Regions from separate parts of the Pseudomonas sp. 1L-E-NC-VB-C3 genome, predicted to be linked through region 1. Evidence: predicted binding sites of a transcription regulator. Region 1 holds the regulator's gene; the other holds the start of a gene.
What was found. Region 1 encodes sigma-54, which starts transcription at its own class of promoters, with help from an activator protein. Its sites were predicted from a motif close to ANTGGCATNNANNTTGCTNT; they were not measured.
Positions count from the first base shown of each region.

Region 2: a site for sigma-54 is predicted at 5,604-5,623, ahead of AC0Z5Z_RS22370 (circularly permuted type 2 ATP-grasp protein). Genes of this name have one in related genera too.

Region 1 is NZ_JBXAWD010000013.1:7,639-15,317, forward strand. Features, by position in the region: gene AC0Z5Z_RS20615 (ATP-binding cassette domain-containing protein) at 1-605, opposite strand, end outside; gene AC0Z5Z_RS20620 (KpsF/GutQ family sugar-phosphate isomerase) at 878-1,852, shown strand; gene AC0Z5Z_RS20625 (KdsC family phosphatase) at 1,852-2,376, shown strand; gene lptC (LPS export ABC transporter periplasmic protein LptC) at 2,385-2,957, shown strand; gene lptA (lipopolysaccharide transport periplasmic protein LptA) at 2,944-3,489, shown strand; gene lptB (LPS export ABC transporter ATP-binding protein) at 3,489-4,214, shown strand; gene AC0Z5Z_RS20645 (RNA polymerase factor sigma-54) at 4,381-5,871, shown strand; gene hpf (ribosome hibernation-promoting factor, HPF/YfiA family) at 5,945-6,253, shown strand; gene ptsN (PTS IIA-like nitrogen regulatory protein PtsN) at 6,265-6,729, shown strand; gene rapZ (RNase adapter RapZ) at 6,732-7,589, shown strand; gene AC0Z5Z_RS20665 (HPr family phosphocarrier protein) at 7,605-7,679, shown strand, end outside.
Region 2 is NZ_JBXAWD010000015.1:110,946-118,624, reverse strand. Features, by position in the region: gene AC0Z5Z_RS22390 (acetyl-CoA C-acetyltransferase) at 1-876, opposite strand, end outside; gene AC0Z5Z_RS22385 (c-type cytochrome) at 1,455-2,276, shown strand; gene AC0Z5Z_RS22380 (transglutaminase family protein) at 2,398-3,201, opposite strand; gene AC0Z5Z_RS22375 (alpha-E domain-containing protein) at 3,198-4,148, opposite strand; gene AC0Z5Z_RS22370 (circularly permuted type 2 ATP-grasp protein) at 4,161-5,570, opposite strand; gene AC0Z5Z_RS22365 (ribonuclease E inhibitor RraB) at 6,048-6,395, opposite strand; gene AC0Z5Z_RS22360 (hypothetical protein) at 6,605-6,838, opposite strand; gene speE (polyamine aminopropyltransferase) at 7,127-7,679, opposite strand, start outside.

The DNA.
Region 1 (7,679 bases):
GAGACCACGATGCTGGTGATTCCCAGTGCATCGTTGAGCAGGCGGATCAGGCGCACCAGCACGCCCATGGCGATCGGGTCCTGGCCCACGAAGGGCTCGTCGTACATGAGAATCTGCGGATCGAGGGCAATCGCCCGGGCCAGCGCCACGCGGCGCTTCATGCCGCCGGACAGTTCGTCCGGCATCAGCTCGATGGCGCCACGCAGCCCCACGGCCTGCAATTTCAGCAGGACGATGTCGCGAATCATGTCTTCCGGCAGTTGCGTGTGCACCCGCAGCGGAAAGGCCACGTTCTCGAACACATCGAGGTCGGTGAACAGCGCACCGCTCTGAAACAGCACGCCCATGTGCTTGCGCGCATCGAACAGATCACTGCGCGACAGCGTCGGCAGGTTCTGCCCGTTGACCCAGACTTCGCCGCCGGACGGCCGCAACTGCGCGCCCATCAGGCGCAGCAGCGTGGTCTTGCCGCAGCCGGAAGGCCCCATGATGCCGGTGACCTTGCCGCGCGGAATGCGGATATCGACGTTATTGAAAATGCTCCGCGCACCGCGCTTGAAGGAGACTCCCTTCAGCTCGACCGCGTAGGCGTTATCGGCACTCATCTAAACTCCTTGCGATGCAGCCTCTCACTGGGATGCCAGACTTTCCTCGGAAACACCTGCATCCCGGGCAGGCCGAACTGGCGGCGAACTATATCACTGCAAAGGCTGAGCGCCCAAGCGAGAACCCGGCCAAGATCGCCGACTGAAGAGGGCCTGAGCGACTTTCAGAGGGTTTTGGTAACCAGTAATGACAAAGCACGTCGAACTTGCGTGAGGCTTTGCCACATACCCGCTATAATCGCCGCCTTTTCATCGGCCCATACGATTCTGACATGAGCAAAACCTGCGACCTGATTCAATCGGCACAACGCACCATCCGCCTCGAAGTGGAAGCCGTCCAAGGCTTGATGGCCCATATCGACGCCGATTTCGTACGCGCTTGCGAGATGATTCTGGCCAGCAAGGGCCGTGTGGTCGTAGTCGGCATGGGCAAATCCGGGCACATCGGCAACAAGATCGCCGCCACCCTGGCCAGCACCGGCACTCCGGCGTTTTTTGTGCATCCGGCCGAAGCCAGCCACGGCGACATGGGCATGATCACCCGCGACGATGTGATTCTGGCCCTGTCGAACTCCGGCTCGACCAACGAAATCGTAACGCTGCTGCCATTGATCAAACGCCTGGGTATCCAGCTGATCAGCGTCACCGGCAATCCACAGTCGTCATTGGCGAAGGCTGCCGAGGTCAATCTCAATGTGCATGTCGAGCACGAAGCCTGCCCGCTGAATCTGGCACCGACCTCTTCGACCACGGCCGCACTGGTCATGGGCGATGCCCTGGCCGTGGCGCTGCTGGAAGCTCGTGGTTTCACCGCTGAAGATTTCGCGTTCTCGCATCCGGGCGGTGCCCTTGGCCGTCGCCTGCTGCTGAAAGTCGAAAACGTCATGCACGCAGGACAGGAGCTGCCGCAGGTACAACGCGGTACCCTGCTCAAGGACGCGCTAATGGAAATGACCCGCAAGGGTCTGGGCATGACCGCTATTATTGAGACCGATGGCAAGCTCGCCGGGATCTTCACCGACGGTGATTTGCGCCGCACGCTGGATCGCGCCATCGACATCCGCAGCGCCACCATCGACCAGGTGATGACTGCACACGGCAAGACCGCCCGGCCCGACATGCTCGCCGCCGAAGCCCTGAAAATCATGGAAGACCATCGAATCAACGCCCTGGTAGTCGTCGACGAGGAGGATCGCCCGATCGGCGCCTTCAACCTCTCCGATCTGCTGCGCGCAGGAGTCATGTAATGAGCAACGATCTGCTGCAACGCGGCAAAGCGATCAAACTGGCAGTGTTCGACGTCGACGGTGTGCTCACCGACGGGCGCCTGTACTTCCTCGAAGACGGCAGCGAGTTCAAGACCTTCAACACGCTCGACGGCCAGGGCATCAAGATGTTGATGAATGCCGGCGTGCAGACGGCGATCATCAGTGGTCGCAAGACCCCGGTGGTCGAGCGCCGCGCGAAAAACCTCGGCATCCCGCATCTGTTTCAGGGGCGCGAGGACAAACTGGTGGTACTCGACGGTCTGCTCGCGCAACTGGGCCTAAGCTATGAAGAAGTCGCCTATCTCGGTGACGATCTGCCAGACTTGCCGGTGATCCGCCGTGTAGGGCTGGGCATGGCGGTGGCCAACGCTGCCGATTTCGTCCGCGAACACGCCCACGGCGTTACCCGCGCCCGTGGCGGCGAAGGTGCCGCCCGCGAATTCTGCGAATTGATCCTGCGCGCCCAGGGCCGCCTCGAAGCGGCCAACGCCGCGTACCTGTGAGCCTGACCATGTTTAGCAAAAAGTTTCGCAATTTCCTGCTGTTCGGCTGCATCGCGGCGATTTTCGCTGCGGTGGGCTACTGGAACATCAGCCCGGAGCGCTTCCTCGACAAGCCGCCGGTCTCGGCCGCCGAGAATCCGATCGACTGGTACGCGACCAACACGCACACCATTCAGTACCTGCCCGACGGCAAGGTGCAGTACGAGATGACCTCCGACAAGGCCGAGCACGTCAAGGCCACCGATGTCACTCTGGTAACCAAGCCTGATTTGAACATGTACCGCGGCACCGACTTCCCGTGGCACGTGACCAGCGAGCGCGGCGAAGTGAATTCGGGCGGCACCGAAGTTGAATTGATCGATTCGGTCCGCGTACAGCGCACCGATGAGAAACAGCGCGGCACCCTGATCACCAGCACCCGCATGACCGTGTTCCCGCAGCAAGAATATGCGCAGACCGCGCAACCCGTTAGAATCGAGGGCGCTGGCGGCGTATCGACTGGCGTCGGAATGAAAGCGTACCTGAAGGACAGCAGGATACACCTGCAATCGAACGTAAGAGGACAGTATGAGGCTCGTTAAAACCCTCCCTATTTTGCTCAGTCTGGGCGCAGCACTGGGAAGCGCGAGCGCCTGGTCCCTGCCGAACGATCAGCAGCAGCCTATCCGCATTCAGGCCGACGACGCCCAACTGGACGACAAGAATGGCATCGCCACCTATAAAGGTGACGTGATCATTACCCAGGGCTCGATGATCGTTAAAGGCAACACCGTGACCATGACGCGCGCGCCCAATGGCGACATCGACGTGGTGACCTCGGTAGGCAACCTGGCTTACTTCGAGCAGTTGCAGACCCAGGGCGACGCCAACCCGGTCAAGGGCTACGGCGTGACGATTCAATACCACGCCCAGCAGAACCGGGTGGTGCTGATCGACAAGGCCAAGGTTATCGACAAGGATAACAACGTCACCCAGGGCGAAAAAATCGTCTACGACACCGTGAAGAAGCTGGCCAGCGCCGGTCGCGCCACAGGCAGCAAGGTCACCGAATCGCGTCCGCGCATCGACATGGTGATCCAGCCGAAGAAGAAAACCGAAGAGAAATCCCAGTAATGGCAACTCTGAAAGCTCAGCACCTGGCCAAGGCCTATAAAAGCCGCCAGGTCGTGCGTGACGTCAGCCTGTCGATCGACAGCGGGCAGATCGTCGGCTTGCTCGGCCCGAACGGCGCCGGCAAGACGACGTGCTTCTACATGATCGTCGGCTTGGTGCAGGCTGATCAGGGCCGTGTGCTGATCGATGATCTGGACGTCAGCCACCAGCCGATGCACGGCCGCGCCAAGGCCGGTATCGGCTATCTGCCGCAAGAAGCGTCGATCTTCCGTAAACTGTCGGTCGCCGACAACATCATGGCGATCCTCGAGACCCGCCCGGAGCTGGACAAGGCCGGTCGTCGCAAGGAGCTGGAAAGCCTGCTGCAGGAATTCCACATCAGCCACATCCGCGACAACCTCGGCATGAGCCTGTCCGGTGGTGAACGCCGCCGGGTGGAAATCGCTCGCGCCCTGGCGACGGCACCGAAATTCATACTGCTCGACGAACCGTTCGCCGGCGTTGACCCGATCTCGGTCGGCGACATCAAGCAGATCATCCATCACCTCAAGGCCAAGGGCATCGGTGTGCTGATCACCGACCACAACGTGCGTGAGACGCTGGACATTTGCGAAACCGCTTACATCGTCAACGACGGTCAACTGATCGCTGAAGGCGATGCCGAGACCATCCTGGCCAACGATCTGGTCAAGGAAGTGTATCTGGGTCACGAGTTCCGCCTGTAAGCGCGACAGCGCTGTATCGATTCAAGGCGCATTTATCCGCTTTAATTGTTACAGCGCTCTAGGCAAACACTTCAGTTTCAGGCATATAATTTGCTTAAGTTTGGCGCTTCGGCGCCCTGTAGTGGATGGCGCAAAGCGCCGGCGAATAAGGTGTTAAGCCCCTGCCATGAAACCATCGCTAGTCTTGAGAATGGGCCAGCAGCTGACGATGACACCGCAGCTGCAACAGGCCATCCGCCTGCTCCAATTGTCGACCCTGGACCTGCAACAGGAGATCCAGGAGGCTCTGGAATCCAATCCGATGCTCGAGCGCCAGGAAGAAGGCGACGACTTCGACAACGCCGATCCGCTGGCCGACAACGCCGAACAGAAGCCCGCCGAAATCCAGGAACCCTCCTACCAGGAAACCGCCCCGACGGTGGATAACCTCGAGGATGGCGATTGGAACGAGCGCATCCCCAATGAACTGCCAGTGGATACCGCCTGGGAAGACGTTTACCAGACCAGCGCCAGCAGCCTGCCCAGCAGCGATGACGATGAGTGGGATTTCACCACCCGCACGTCCGCCGGCGAGAGCCTGCAAAGCCATCTGCTCTGGCAACTGAACCTGGCGCCGATGTCCGACACCGATCGCCTGATCGCTGTCACCCTGATCGACTGCATCAACAATCAGGGCTATCTGGACGAAACACTCGAAGAAATTCTTGAAGCGTTCGATCCGGAACTGGACATCGAGCTCGACGAAATCGAAGCCGTCCTGCATCGCATCCAGCAATTCGAGCCCGCTGGTATCGGCGCCCGCAACCTCAGCGAATGCCTGCTGCTGCAATTGCGCCAGCTGCCCGCGAAGACGCCGTGGCTGACCGAGGCCAAGCGGCTTGTCGCCGATTACATCGACCTGCTCGGCAGCCGCGATTACAGCCAGTTGATGCGGCGCATGAAGCTCAAGGAAGACGAGCTGCGCCAGGTCATCGAACTGGTGCAGAGCCTCAATCCGCGTCCCGGCTCACAGATCGAGTCGACCGAAGCCGAATACGTGATTCCCGACGTGATCGTGCGCAAGGACAACGAGCGCTGGCTGGTCGAGCTGAACCAGGAATCGGTGCCTCGCCTGCGCGTCAACGCCCAGTACGCCGGTTTTGTGAAGCGCGCCGACACCAGCGCCGACAACACTTTCATGCGCAACCAGTTGCAGGAAGCGCGCTGGTTCATCAAGAGCCTGCAGAGCCGCAACGAAACCCTGATGAAAGTGGCCACGCAGATCGTCGAACATCAGCGCGGCTTCCTCGAATACGGCGACGAAGCAATGAAGCCGTTGGTATTGCATGACATCGCCGAAGCGGTCGGCATGCACGAATCGACGATTTCCCGGGTGACCACACAAAAATTCATGCATACCCCGCGCGGTATTTATGAGCTGAAATACTTTTTCTCCAGCCACGTCAGCACCTCCGAAGGCGGCGAATGCTCGTCCACGGCGATCCGCGCGATCATCAAGAAACTGGTCGCTGCGGAAAATCAGAAAAAGCCGTTGAGTGACAGCAAGATCGCTGGTTTACTGGAGGCACAAGGCATTCAGGTGGCTCGCCGCACCGTCGCCAAGTACCGCGAATCCCTCGGAATCGCGCCTTCGAGCGAACGCAAGCGGTTGATGTAAGCCACGTTACAGCGTTCCAGTGGCAGGCTTTTCGGCCTGCCGCTTTATGCACTGGCAACGAAGGAGAAGCTGTATGCAAGTCAACATCAGTGGACACCAACTGGAAGTGACCCAACCTCTGCGTTCCTACATCGAGGAAAAACTCCAGCGACTGGAGCGACATTTCGACAAGATCACCAACGTGCAGGTCACGATGTGCGTCGAAAAGCTGAAACAGAAGATCGAAGCCACCTTGCATATTCCCGGCAGTGAAGTGGTCGCAAACGCAGAAGATACCGACATGTACGCTGCGATCGACTCACTTACCGACAAGCTGGATCGCCAACTCAAAAAGCATAAGGAAAAGACCCAGAGCCTCCTCCAGGGCGCGACCGGTCGTTAACACCCCTATCCATGATCCGACTTGAAACCATCCTGACCCCCGGCCGTTCCCAAGTGAACGCGCCGGGCGGCAGCAAGAAAAAAGCCCTCGAACAGATTGCCAACCTGATCCACCGCGAAGTGCCGGATCTGGCGATGCAGGATGTCTTCGAGGCGCTGATCGCCCGTGAAAAACTCGGCTCCACCGGTTTTGGCAACGGCATCGCCATTCCCCACTGCCGCCTCAAGGGCTGCGCGGGGCCAGTGAGCGCCCTGCTGCACCTCGAAGCCCCGATCGATTTCGACGCCATCGACGGCGCTCCGGTGGACCTGTTGTTCGTACTGCTGGTCCCGGAAGCCGCAACCGACGCGCATCTGGAGTTGTTGCGCCAGATCGCCAGCATGCTCGACCGCAAGGAAGTGCGCGACAAATTGCGCAGCGCTCCGAGCAATGAAGCCTTGTACCAGGTTGTACTGGACGAGCAGAACGGGCACTAATCATGCGTTTGATCATTGTCAGTGGCCGTTCGGGCTCGGGTAAAAGTACCGCCCTGAATGTCCTTGAGGACAACGGCTACTACTGCATCGACAATCTGCCGGCCGGTTTGCTGCCGGAACTGGCCGAGCGAGCGCTGATTCACACAGAACTGGCGCAGCCGCTGGTCGCCGTGTCGATCGATGCGCGCAACCTGCCCAGCCATCTGTCACGTTTCCCTGAGTTGCTCGAAGACGTGCGTGCCAAGCATATCAAGTGCGATGTGCTGTACCTGGACGCCGATGAAGAAACCCTGCTCAAGCGTTTTTCCGAGACCCGTCGTCGTCACCCGCTGAGCAACGCCAATCGCTCACTGGCCGAGGCGATTCACGACGAAACCGCCCTGCTCGGTCCGATCGCCGATCTGGCCGACCTGAAGATCAACACCACCAGTCTGAATCTGTATCAACTGCGCGACACCATCAAGTTGCGCCTGTTGAATCAACCGGAGCCCGGTACGGCGTTTCTGGTCGAGTCGTTCGGCTTCAAGCGCGGCATGCCGGTCGACGCCGACCTGGTGTTCGACGTGCGCTGCCTGCCCAATCCGTACTGGAAACCGGAACTGCGTGCGCAATCGGGCCTTGATGCACCGGTGGCCGAGTACCTGGCGCAGCAGCCGGATGTCGAAGAAATGTATCAGGACATCTACGCCTACCTGAACAAGTGGCTACCACGCTTCGCCGCCAGCAACCGCGCCTACGTCACCATTGCCATTGGCTGCACCGGCGGGCATCACCGCTCCGTCTACCTGACCGAACGACTGGGTCAGGCCCTGCAGAAAACCCTGAAGAACGTCCAGGTTCGCCACCGCGACCTCACCTAAAGGATTTACACCGCGATGCCTGCTCGTGAAATCGAAATCATCAATAAGCTGGGCCTGCATGCCCGGGCATCGGCCAAATTTGTCGGCGTG
Region 2 (7,679 bases), on a different contig from region 1:
TGTGCTGGTGACGGCCGTGGCGACGATACGCGCGCGTGGCTGCAGCCCCAGCGCGCGGCCCTTGGCTTCGGAGCCGATGAGCATCAGCGCCGCACCGTCGACAATTCCGGAACTGTTGCCCGGCGTGTGCACGTGGTTGATCCGCTCGACATGGCTGTAGACCCGCAACGCCGTGGCGTCGAAGCCCATTTGCCCGATCATTTCGAAACTCGGCTTGAGCTTGCCCAGGCCCTCGAGGGTAGACTCGGCGCGGATGAACTCATCGTGGTCAAGCAGGATGATGCCGTTCTGATCCTGCACCGGCACCAGCGACTTGTTGAACGAGCCGTCGGCCCGCGCTCGTGCGGCTTTTTGCTGGGAGTGCAGTGCGTAGGCATCGACATCCTGCCGGCTGAAGCCTTCGAGGGTGGCGATCAGATCGGCGCCGACGCCTTGCGGGGTGAAATGGCTGTGCAGGTTGGTCTGCGGGTCCAGTGCCCAGGCGCCGCCATCGCTGCCCATCGGCACCCGCGACATCGACTCGACGCCGCCGACCACCACCAGATCCTCGAATTCTGAGCGCACTTTCATCGCGCCAAGATTCACCGCTTCCAGACCCGAAGCGCAGAAACGGTTGATCTGCACACCGGCGACGCTGACGTCCCAGTCGGCCACTTGCACCGCCGTCTTGGCGATGTCCGAACCTTGATCGCCGATCGGCGTGACGCAGCCGAGGACGACGTCATCGACCTGACTGGTATCCAGCGCGGTGCGCGCCTGCAAAGCGCTCAGCAAACCCGCCACCAGGTTGACCGGCTTCACGCTGTGCAGCGCGCCATCGGCCTTGCCTTTGCCACGCGGAGTGCGTAACGCATCGAAAATCAAAGCTTCAGTCATGACGTCCTCGAACCTGATTTATTGTCCACTTCACTTTCGCCCTGCGCCGACTGGCAAGCAATGACCACATTGCTCAAAGCGCTTGACGCACACGCTCAGACGGACGGTCATCGGACCTCAGGTGAACCGGTTCAGGTCGTCGAGTTGTCTAGCCAGCGGGCGGCAAAGAAGCTGGCAATACGCCTCATGCCGTTTTAAAAGCTTTTTTCAAGATCCCCATATGAAATGGATCTAAGCGAAGAGTGACGCGGGCTCTAAGGTGAACATGTACGCCATCGTCGTCGGGTTTTGCCGAGACGGGCGTGCTTCAACAGGAAGTGCAACGCGTGCCGTCAGGGAAATGCAGTCAGGCACGCATCAGGAAATAACAATAAAGGCGGTCAAGCCATGTTCAAACAACCGAAAGTACGTCAAGCAGGACTCATTCTTTTCGCCACGACGCTGTTGTTGATCTTGCCGAATCTGACCAAGGTCATCGGCTGATTCAAACGTCGCGTGCTGTATGTCGCCATTGAAAATGTGACTGGCCCGCTACCCGGGCCAGCGCGGTTGTGCCAACCTTTGCGCACTACCACGACATGGACGGCGATCATTTGAAAACGCTCATTGCGCTCGGTGCCTTGCTACTGAGCTTGCCCTTGGCTGCCGCACAACTGGATCTGCAGTTGGGCGCAAACAGCCGCACCTGGCAGACCGAAGAGCTGCTCAAACACCCTCAGTTGCAAACTCTCACGATCAACAATGATGTTTCCTACAAGAAGGACATGACTTATCAGGCTGTGCCTATGGCCGCATTGCTGAAGGGGGTCAAGCCGGAGGATCACTTGCAAGCGGTGGCGCTGGATGGCTTTGCCGCAGAGCTGGCCGCTGCACCCTTGCTGAACAAGGACGGCGCACGAGCATGGCTGGCAATCGAGGACCCGGCGCGGCCGTGGCCACCGCTGTCTGCCGGCAAGCACAGCGCCGGGCCGTTCTATCTGGTCTGGACCGACCCGCAGGCCGGCAATATCAGCCCCGAGCAGTGGCCGTTCGAAGTCGCCAGCATCAAGCTGATGGCGCCGGTGGCCCAACGCTTTCCTGCCCTGCTGCCCGATCCTGCCTTGAAGGCCGATGATCCGGTGAACCAGGGTTTTGCCCTGTTTCAAAAAAACTGCCTGGCCTGTCACCGGTTGAATGGTGCCGGAGACGCGCAGTTCGGTCCGGATCTGAATATTCCGTATAGCCCGACCGAGTATTTCGGGGCGGATTTCTTGAAGCGCTACATCCGCGATCCGCAGAGTTTGCGTCAGTGGCCGCAGGCGAAGATGCCGGGGTTTTCTGCTGAGGTATTGCCGGATACAGATCTTGAAATGCTGGTGGGCTATCTCAAGCACATGGCCGGGCGCAAAGTTAATCCGTAAGCCTTAGGGTGTTATTACTGGCCTCTTCGCTGGCAAGCCAGCTCCCACAGGGTATGCGCAGAGTTCGAATCAGCGGTCATCCTGTGGGAGCTGGCTTGCCAGCGATAGCGGTATCCCGAATCTATTGTTGCTGCACGGAAATAACCGGTGTCGGCGAGACGAACACCTTCGCATGCATCTGCTCGCAGCCACCGCCCCGGCGCATGCCACGGACCGGGCAGGCATCGAGATAATCAAGGCCCACCGCCAACTTCAGGTGTCGCTCCGGGCGCGCCAGCTGGTTGGTCACGTCGAAGCTGTACCAAGCGTCATCCAGCCACGCTTCTGCCCAGGCATGACTGGCGAGATGCTCGCAATCTTCGCTGTACAGATAACCCGACACGTAACGCGACGGCACGCCGAGACTGCGCGCGCAGGCTAGAAAGGCGTGGGCATGATCCTGACAGACCCCGGCCCGACCGGCGAAAGCTTCGGCGGCGCTGGTGTCGACTTCGGTGGAGCCCGGCGTGTAGCTCATGTGCTGATTCAGACCGTGCATCAAGTCGATCAGCGCGGTGCGGTCTCGCCGCTGCTTGCAGTTCTTCGCGGCAAACTCGCGCAAGGCTTCGTCGGCTTCGGTCAGGCGCGTGAAGCGCAGGAACGGCAGCGCTGACTGGCTCTCATGTTCGGCCTCGCGCAATTCGTCGATATCGACCTGCCCCCGGGCGCCAATGATGATCGCTTCGTGGGGCTCGTCCATGGTCAGCACGTGCAGGATGTTGCCAAACGGATCGAGCTGCGCACGCACCGGACGCGGCAGGTCGAGTTGCCAACTGAGGACATGCTGACGCTCGCTGTCGTGGGGTGTCAGGCGCAGGTACTGGATGCTCGCGCGCACCTGATCTTCGTAGTGATAGGTGGTCTCGTGGCTTATGGAAAGTCTCATGCAGCCTCCAGGTAGGAACTGTGAATGGCGTTGCCCAACTGGCGCACCAGCGGGATGAATTCGGTCAGCCAGGCGTGCAGGCCTTCTTCGAGAATTTCGTTGATGCCGGTGTAACGCAGGCGCGCGTCCATTTCCGCCGCCAGGCGTTGTGCCGGTCGGCCGTTGGCGCCTGGCAGTTGCGCGAGGATCTGGTCGATCTCTTCGGTACAGGCACGCAGCGAACGCGGCACATCGGCGCGTAACAGCAGCAGTTCGGCGACATGCCGGGCGCCGGGCGCGTCGCGGTAGATTTCGGTGTAGGCCTCGAATGAGGACAAGGCGCGCAGCAGCGCACTCCATTGGTAATAGGCGTGCGCCGTGCCGTCGCTGACTGCTTCGGCCTGATCGCCGGCCATTTCGTAACGGGCATCAAGCAGGCGCAGCGTGTTGTCCGCGCGCTCGATAAACGTGCCCAGACGAATAAAGCGAAACGCGTCGTTGCGCATGATCGTGCCGTATGAGGCGCCACGAAACAGGTGCGAACGCTCCTTGATCCATTCGCAGAACCGGCTCATGCCATAACGACTCAGGCCCTGCTCGGCGATGCCACGAATTTCCAGCCAGGTCGCATTGATGTTTTCCCACATGTCGGCAGTGATTCGCCCGCGCACGGCATGGGCACTGGCCCGCGCTGCACCAAGGCAGCTGTAGATACTGGCCGGGTTGGCCGCGTCCAGTGCGAAGAAATGCAGCAAGCGTTCAGCGTGCAGGTCACCGTGGCGTTCAAGGTAATCGTCCAAGGTGCCGGTGATCAGCAACGGCATGGCGAGTTCATGCAGACCATCGCCGCGCCCGTCCTGCGGCATCAGCGACAGCGAATAGCTGATGTCGAGCATGCGCGCGAGATTCTCCGCACGCTCCAGGTAACGCGACATCCAGTACAGATCCGAGGCAGTTCTACTTAACATGGCAAGCTTCCTTCAATCCTCGACTACCCAGGTGTCCTTGGTCCCGCCGCCCTGGGAGGAGTTCACCACCAGGGAGCCTTCACGCAACGCGACACGGGTCAAACCGCCAGGCACCACACGGGTTTCGCGGCCGGACAGCACGAACGGACGCAAGTCGATATGGCGCGGCGCGATGCCGTTTTCGACAAAGGTCGGACAGGTCGACAGCGATAGTGTCGGTTGCGCAATGTAGGCATGGGGTTTGGCTTTGATGCGCTCGCGAAAGGCATCGATTTCCGCCGTCGTCGCGGCCGGTCCGACCAGCATCCCGTAACCGCCGGAGCCCTGGGTTTCCTTGACGACCAAATCCGCAAGATTGGCCAGTACGTGGGACAGCTCGGACGGGTTGCGGCATTGCCAGGTCGGCACGTTTTTCAGGATCGGCTCTTCGTCGAGGTAAAAACGGATCATGTCGGTGACAAACGGGTAAACCGATTTATCGTCCGCGACCCCGGTGCCGATGGCATTGGCCAGCACCACGTTGCCGGAGCGATAGGACGACAGCAGCCCCGGCACACCGAGCATCGAATCCGGGTTGAATGCCAGAGGATCGAGGAATGCGTCGTCGAGGCGCCGATAGATCACGTCGACCGCTTTCGGGCCATCGGTGGTGCGCATGAACACCTTGTCGTCACGCACGAACAGATCTGCGCCTTCCACCAGTTCAACGCCCATTTCCCGCGCCAGAAACGCATGTTCGAAGAACGCGCTGTTGAAGCGTCCCGGCGTCAGCACCACCACGCTGGGATTGTCGATCGGGCTCGAGCTTTTGAGAGTGTCGAGCAGAAGATTGGGATAGTGATCGATCGGGGCGATGCGCTGGGCGGAGAACAGTTCGGGGAACAGACGCATCATCATCTTGCGATCTTCGAGCATGTAGCTGACGCCGCTGGGTGTGCGCAGGTTGTCTTCGAGAACGTAATAAGTGCCATCGCCATCGCGCACCAGATCGACGCCGGAGATGTGCGAATAGATATCGCGGTGCAGATCCAGACCTTGCATCGCCAATTGGTATTGCTCGTTGGCCAGCACCTGTTCGGCGGGAATAATCCCGGCCTTGATGATGCGTTGCTCGTGGTAGAGGTCGGCGAGAAACATATTCAACGCTTTGACCCGCTGGATGCAGCCGCGCTCGACAATCCGCCATTCACTGGCCGGAATGCTGCGGGGAATGGTGTCGAACGGAATCAGGCGCTCGGTGCCCTGCTCGTCGCCATAGAGCGTGAAGGTGATCCCGGCACGGTGGAACAGCAGATCGGCCTCGCGGCGGCGCTGCGCGAGCAGCTCGTCGGGCGTCTCGGCCAGCCAGCGGGCAAATTCCCGGTAATGCGGGCGGACCACGCCGCCGGCATCGTACATCTCATCAAAATAGGTGCGGATCATGCCGTACTCCTTGTCACTCCGGACATACAGGCCTTCGCAAGGCCCGTGCCATCGGCATAAACGCTTTGATTTCAATCGGTTGTAGATCCACGCCGGAGGCTGCGCACCATTCCTGTGCGGCAAATGCCCCGGCCCGATTGCCCCCGCTTCATTGCGACGCACTGCATCGCCTATCACCAGCATAGTCAGAGTTGATTTCACTGCCCGACCGCGACTGCGGATAATCCGCGCATTCGCTGCAAAACTTCCCCGGCAAGCCGCCGCGAAGGAGACAGCTCAACTGATCTGAACTGCCTTGGCAGCCCCGTCCCGACAGGACTTTATTGCATACCCGTCTTCCCTTTTAGCCACCCTCTCCGGTGGCTTTTTTTTGCCCTGGATTCTTGTTTCAGGATTTTGCCACTGCGATGTGCAGAAGCCAGAAACGACAACGGCCGACCAGAAGGTCAGCCGTTGCCCGACAAACAATGCGCAATATCAATTCAACCGGTAACGATTGCGCACCTCCTGCTTCACGCCCCAACCCTCGATAATGCCGCCCAGCGGTTCGACCACGGCTGAAAAGCCTTGCTCGAAATCGCCGATGTCGTCATAGGTTGCGTACATCACTTTGCTCAATTCCAGCGACCAGGCGCCGTCGTCGCGCGCACTGACCTGGGCATTGATGGATTCACCGCGAAATTTGCCTGCTGCCCTGCGCGCCCGCTCCTCGTCCGGGAAAATTGCGTAGAACTCGATGGGATGGAACCGGGAAAAATCGAAGCCGCCTTCTTTCATGCGGCGCAGAACGTTGCTGCTGATGTCTTCTTGATAGGCTGTGCTCATGAATCGTCCCCCTCGATTGATGGATAGACTTTCCGTATTCCCGCCCCGGGCCTTTTGGCCTAAGTACTACGGCAACGTGGTTGCGCGCGGGAAACAAGCATGTAGCTGACAAGACCAGACCTTAGCGATCCATTCGCTGATCTCGCTTGCAGAGTAGCCCCAAGAGAGCGCCGCTGCCAAGGCCTGGTTTACGAGATGACAGGAAGTGTTCAGACAGGGGTGATGCTGAGGATTTCGATGCCGTTCTGGGTCTTGAGGTTTTTCACCTCGGCATCGGTGGTGCGCCCTTGCAGGTCGTTGAGATCCAGCTGGGCGGCGACCGGAAGAAGCCGCTCCTTGATCAGCCGCGCGGCTTCATCATCGGACGGGCATTCCTCACGTTCGAAGACTTCATCAACAATTTCGCCGTGATCATCCACGAAAGTGACTTTCCACTTTTGCATCAGTGCCTCCTCGATCAACCCGTAAATGGGCTTACCTCTATCTCGACTTTTTTCCGCGATAGTTGGTTCAAAAGGATTACAGCCGCCAACGGTGAAAATAACCATCCGATCGATAGGGCGGACTCTGTGGCGAGGGGATTTATCCCCGTTCGGCTGCGCAGCAGTCGTAATGCCGTCCATTGCGGTTTAACGGAGACACCGCGCAGGCCGGTTCACGGATGCTGCGCATCCCAACGGGGATAGATCCCCTCGCCACAAAAGCTCCCTTGCAGAGCGACTTCAGAGTGATCAGTCGTTGCTTGGCTTGTTGACCGCTTGCAGCACGTATTGCGGCAAGGCGAACGCGCCGATGTGGATTTCCGGATTGTAGTAACGGGTGACGATGCCGCTGCCGATGAAGCGCTGTTGCAGGGTTTCACGGCTGAGCTTGCGGTAGGCCGGGTTGGTCGAGCCCCAGGCGAAGGTCATCGAGCCGCCGATGTAGGTCGGCACGGCGGCCTGGTAGAAGTGCCAGTCCGGGAACAGGCTGCGCAGGCGACCGGCGGTGGTTTTGACTTCGTCGATTTGCATGAACGGCGTGCCGTTCTGAGTCACGAGGATGCCGCCTTCGTTCAGGCAGCGGTGGCACGCCTGGTAGAAGTTCTCCGAGAACAGCACTTCGCCCGGGCCGATCGGGTCGGTGGAGTCGGAGATGATCACGTCGAATTTTTCAGTGGTGGTGGCGACGAAACGCATGCCGTCATCGATCACCAGGTTCAGGCGCGGATCGTCGTAGGCTCCGGCGGAATGGTTCGGCAGGAATTCCTTGCACATGTCGACCACGGTGCCGTCGATTTCGACC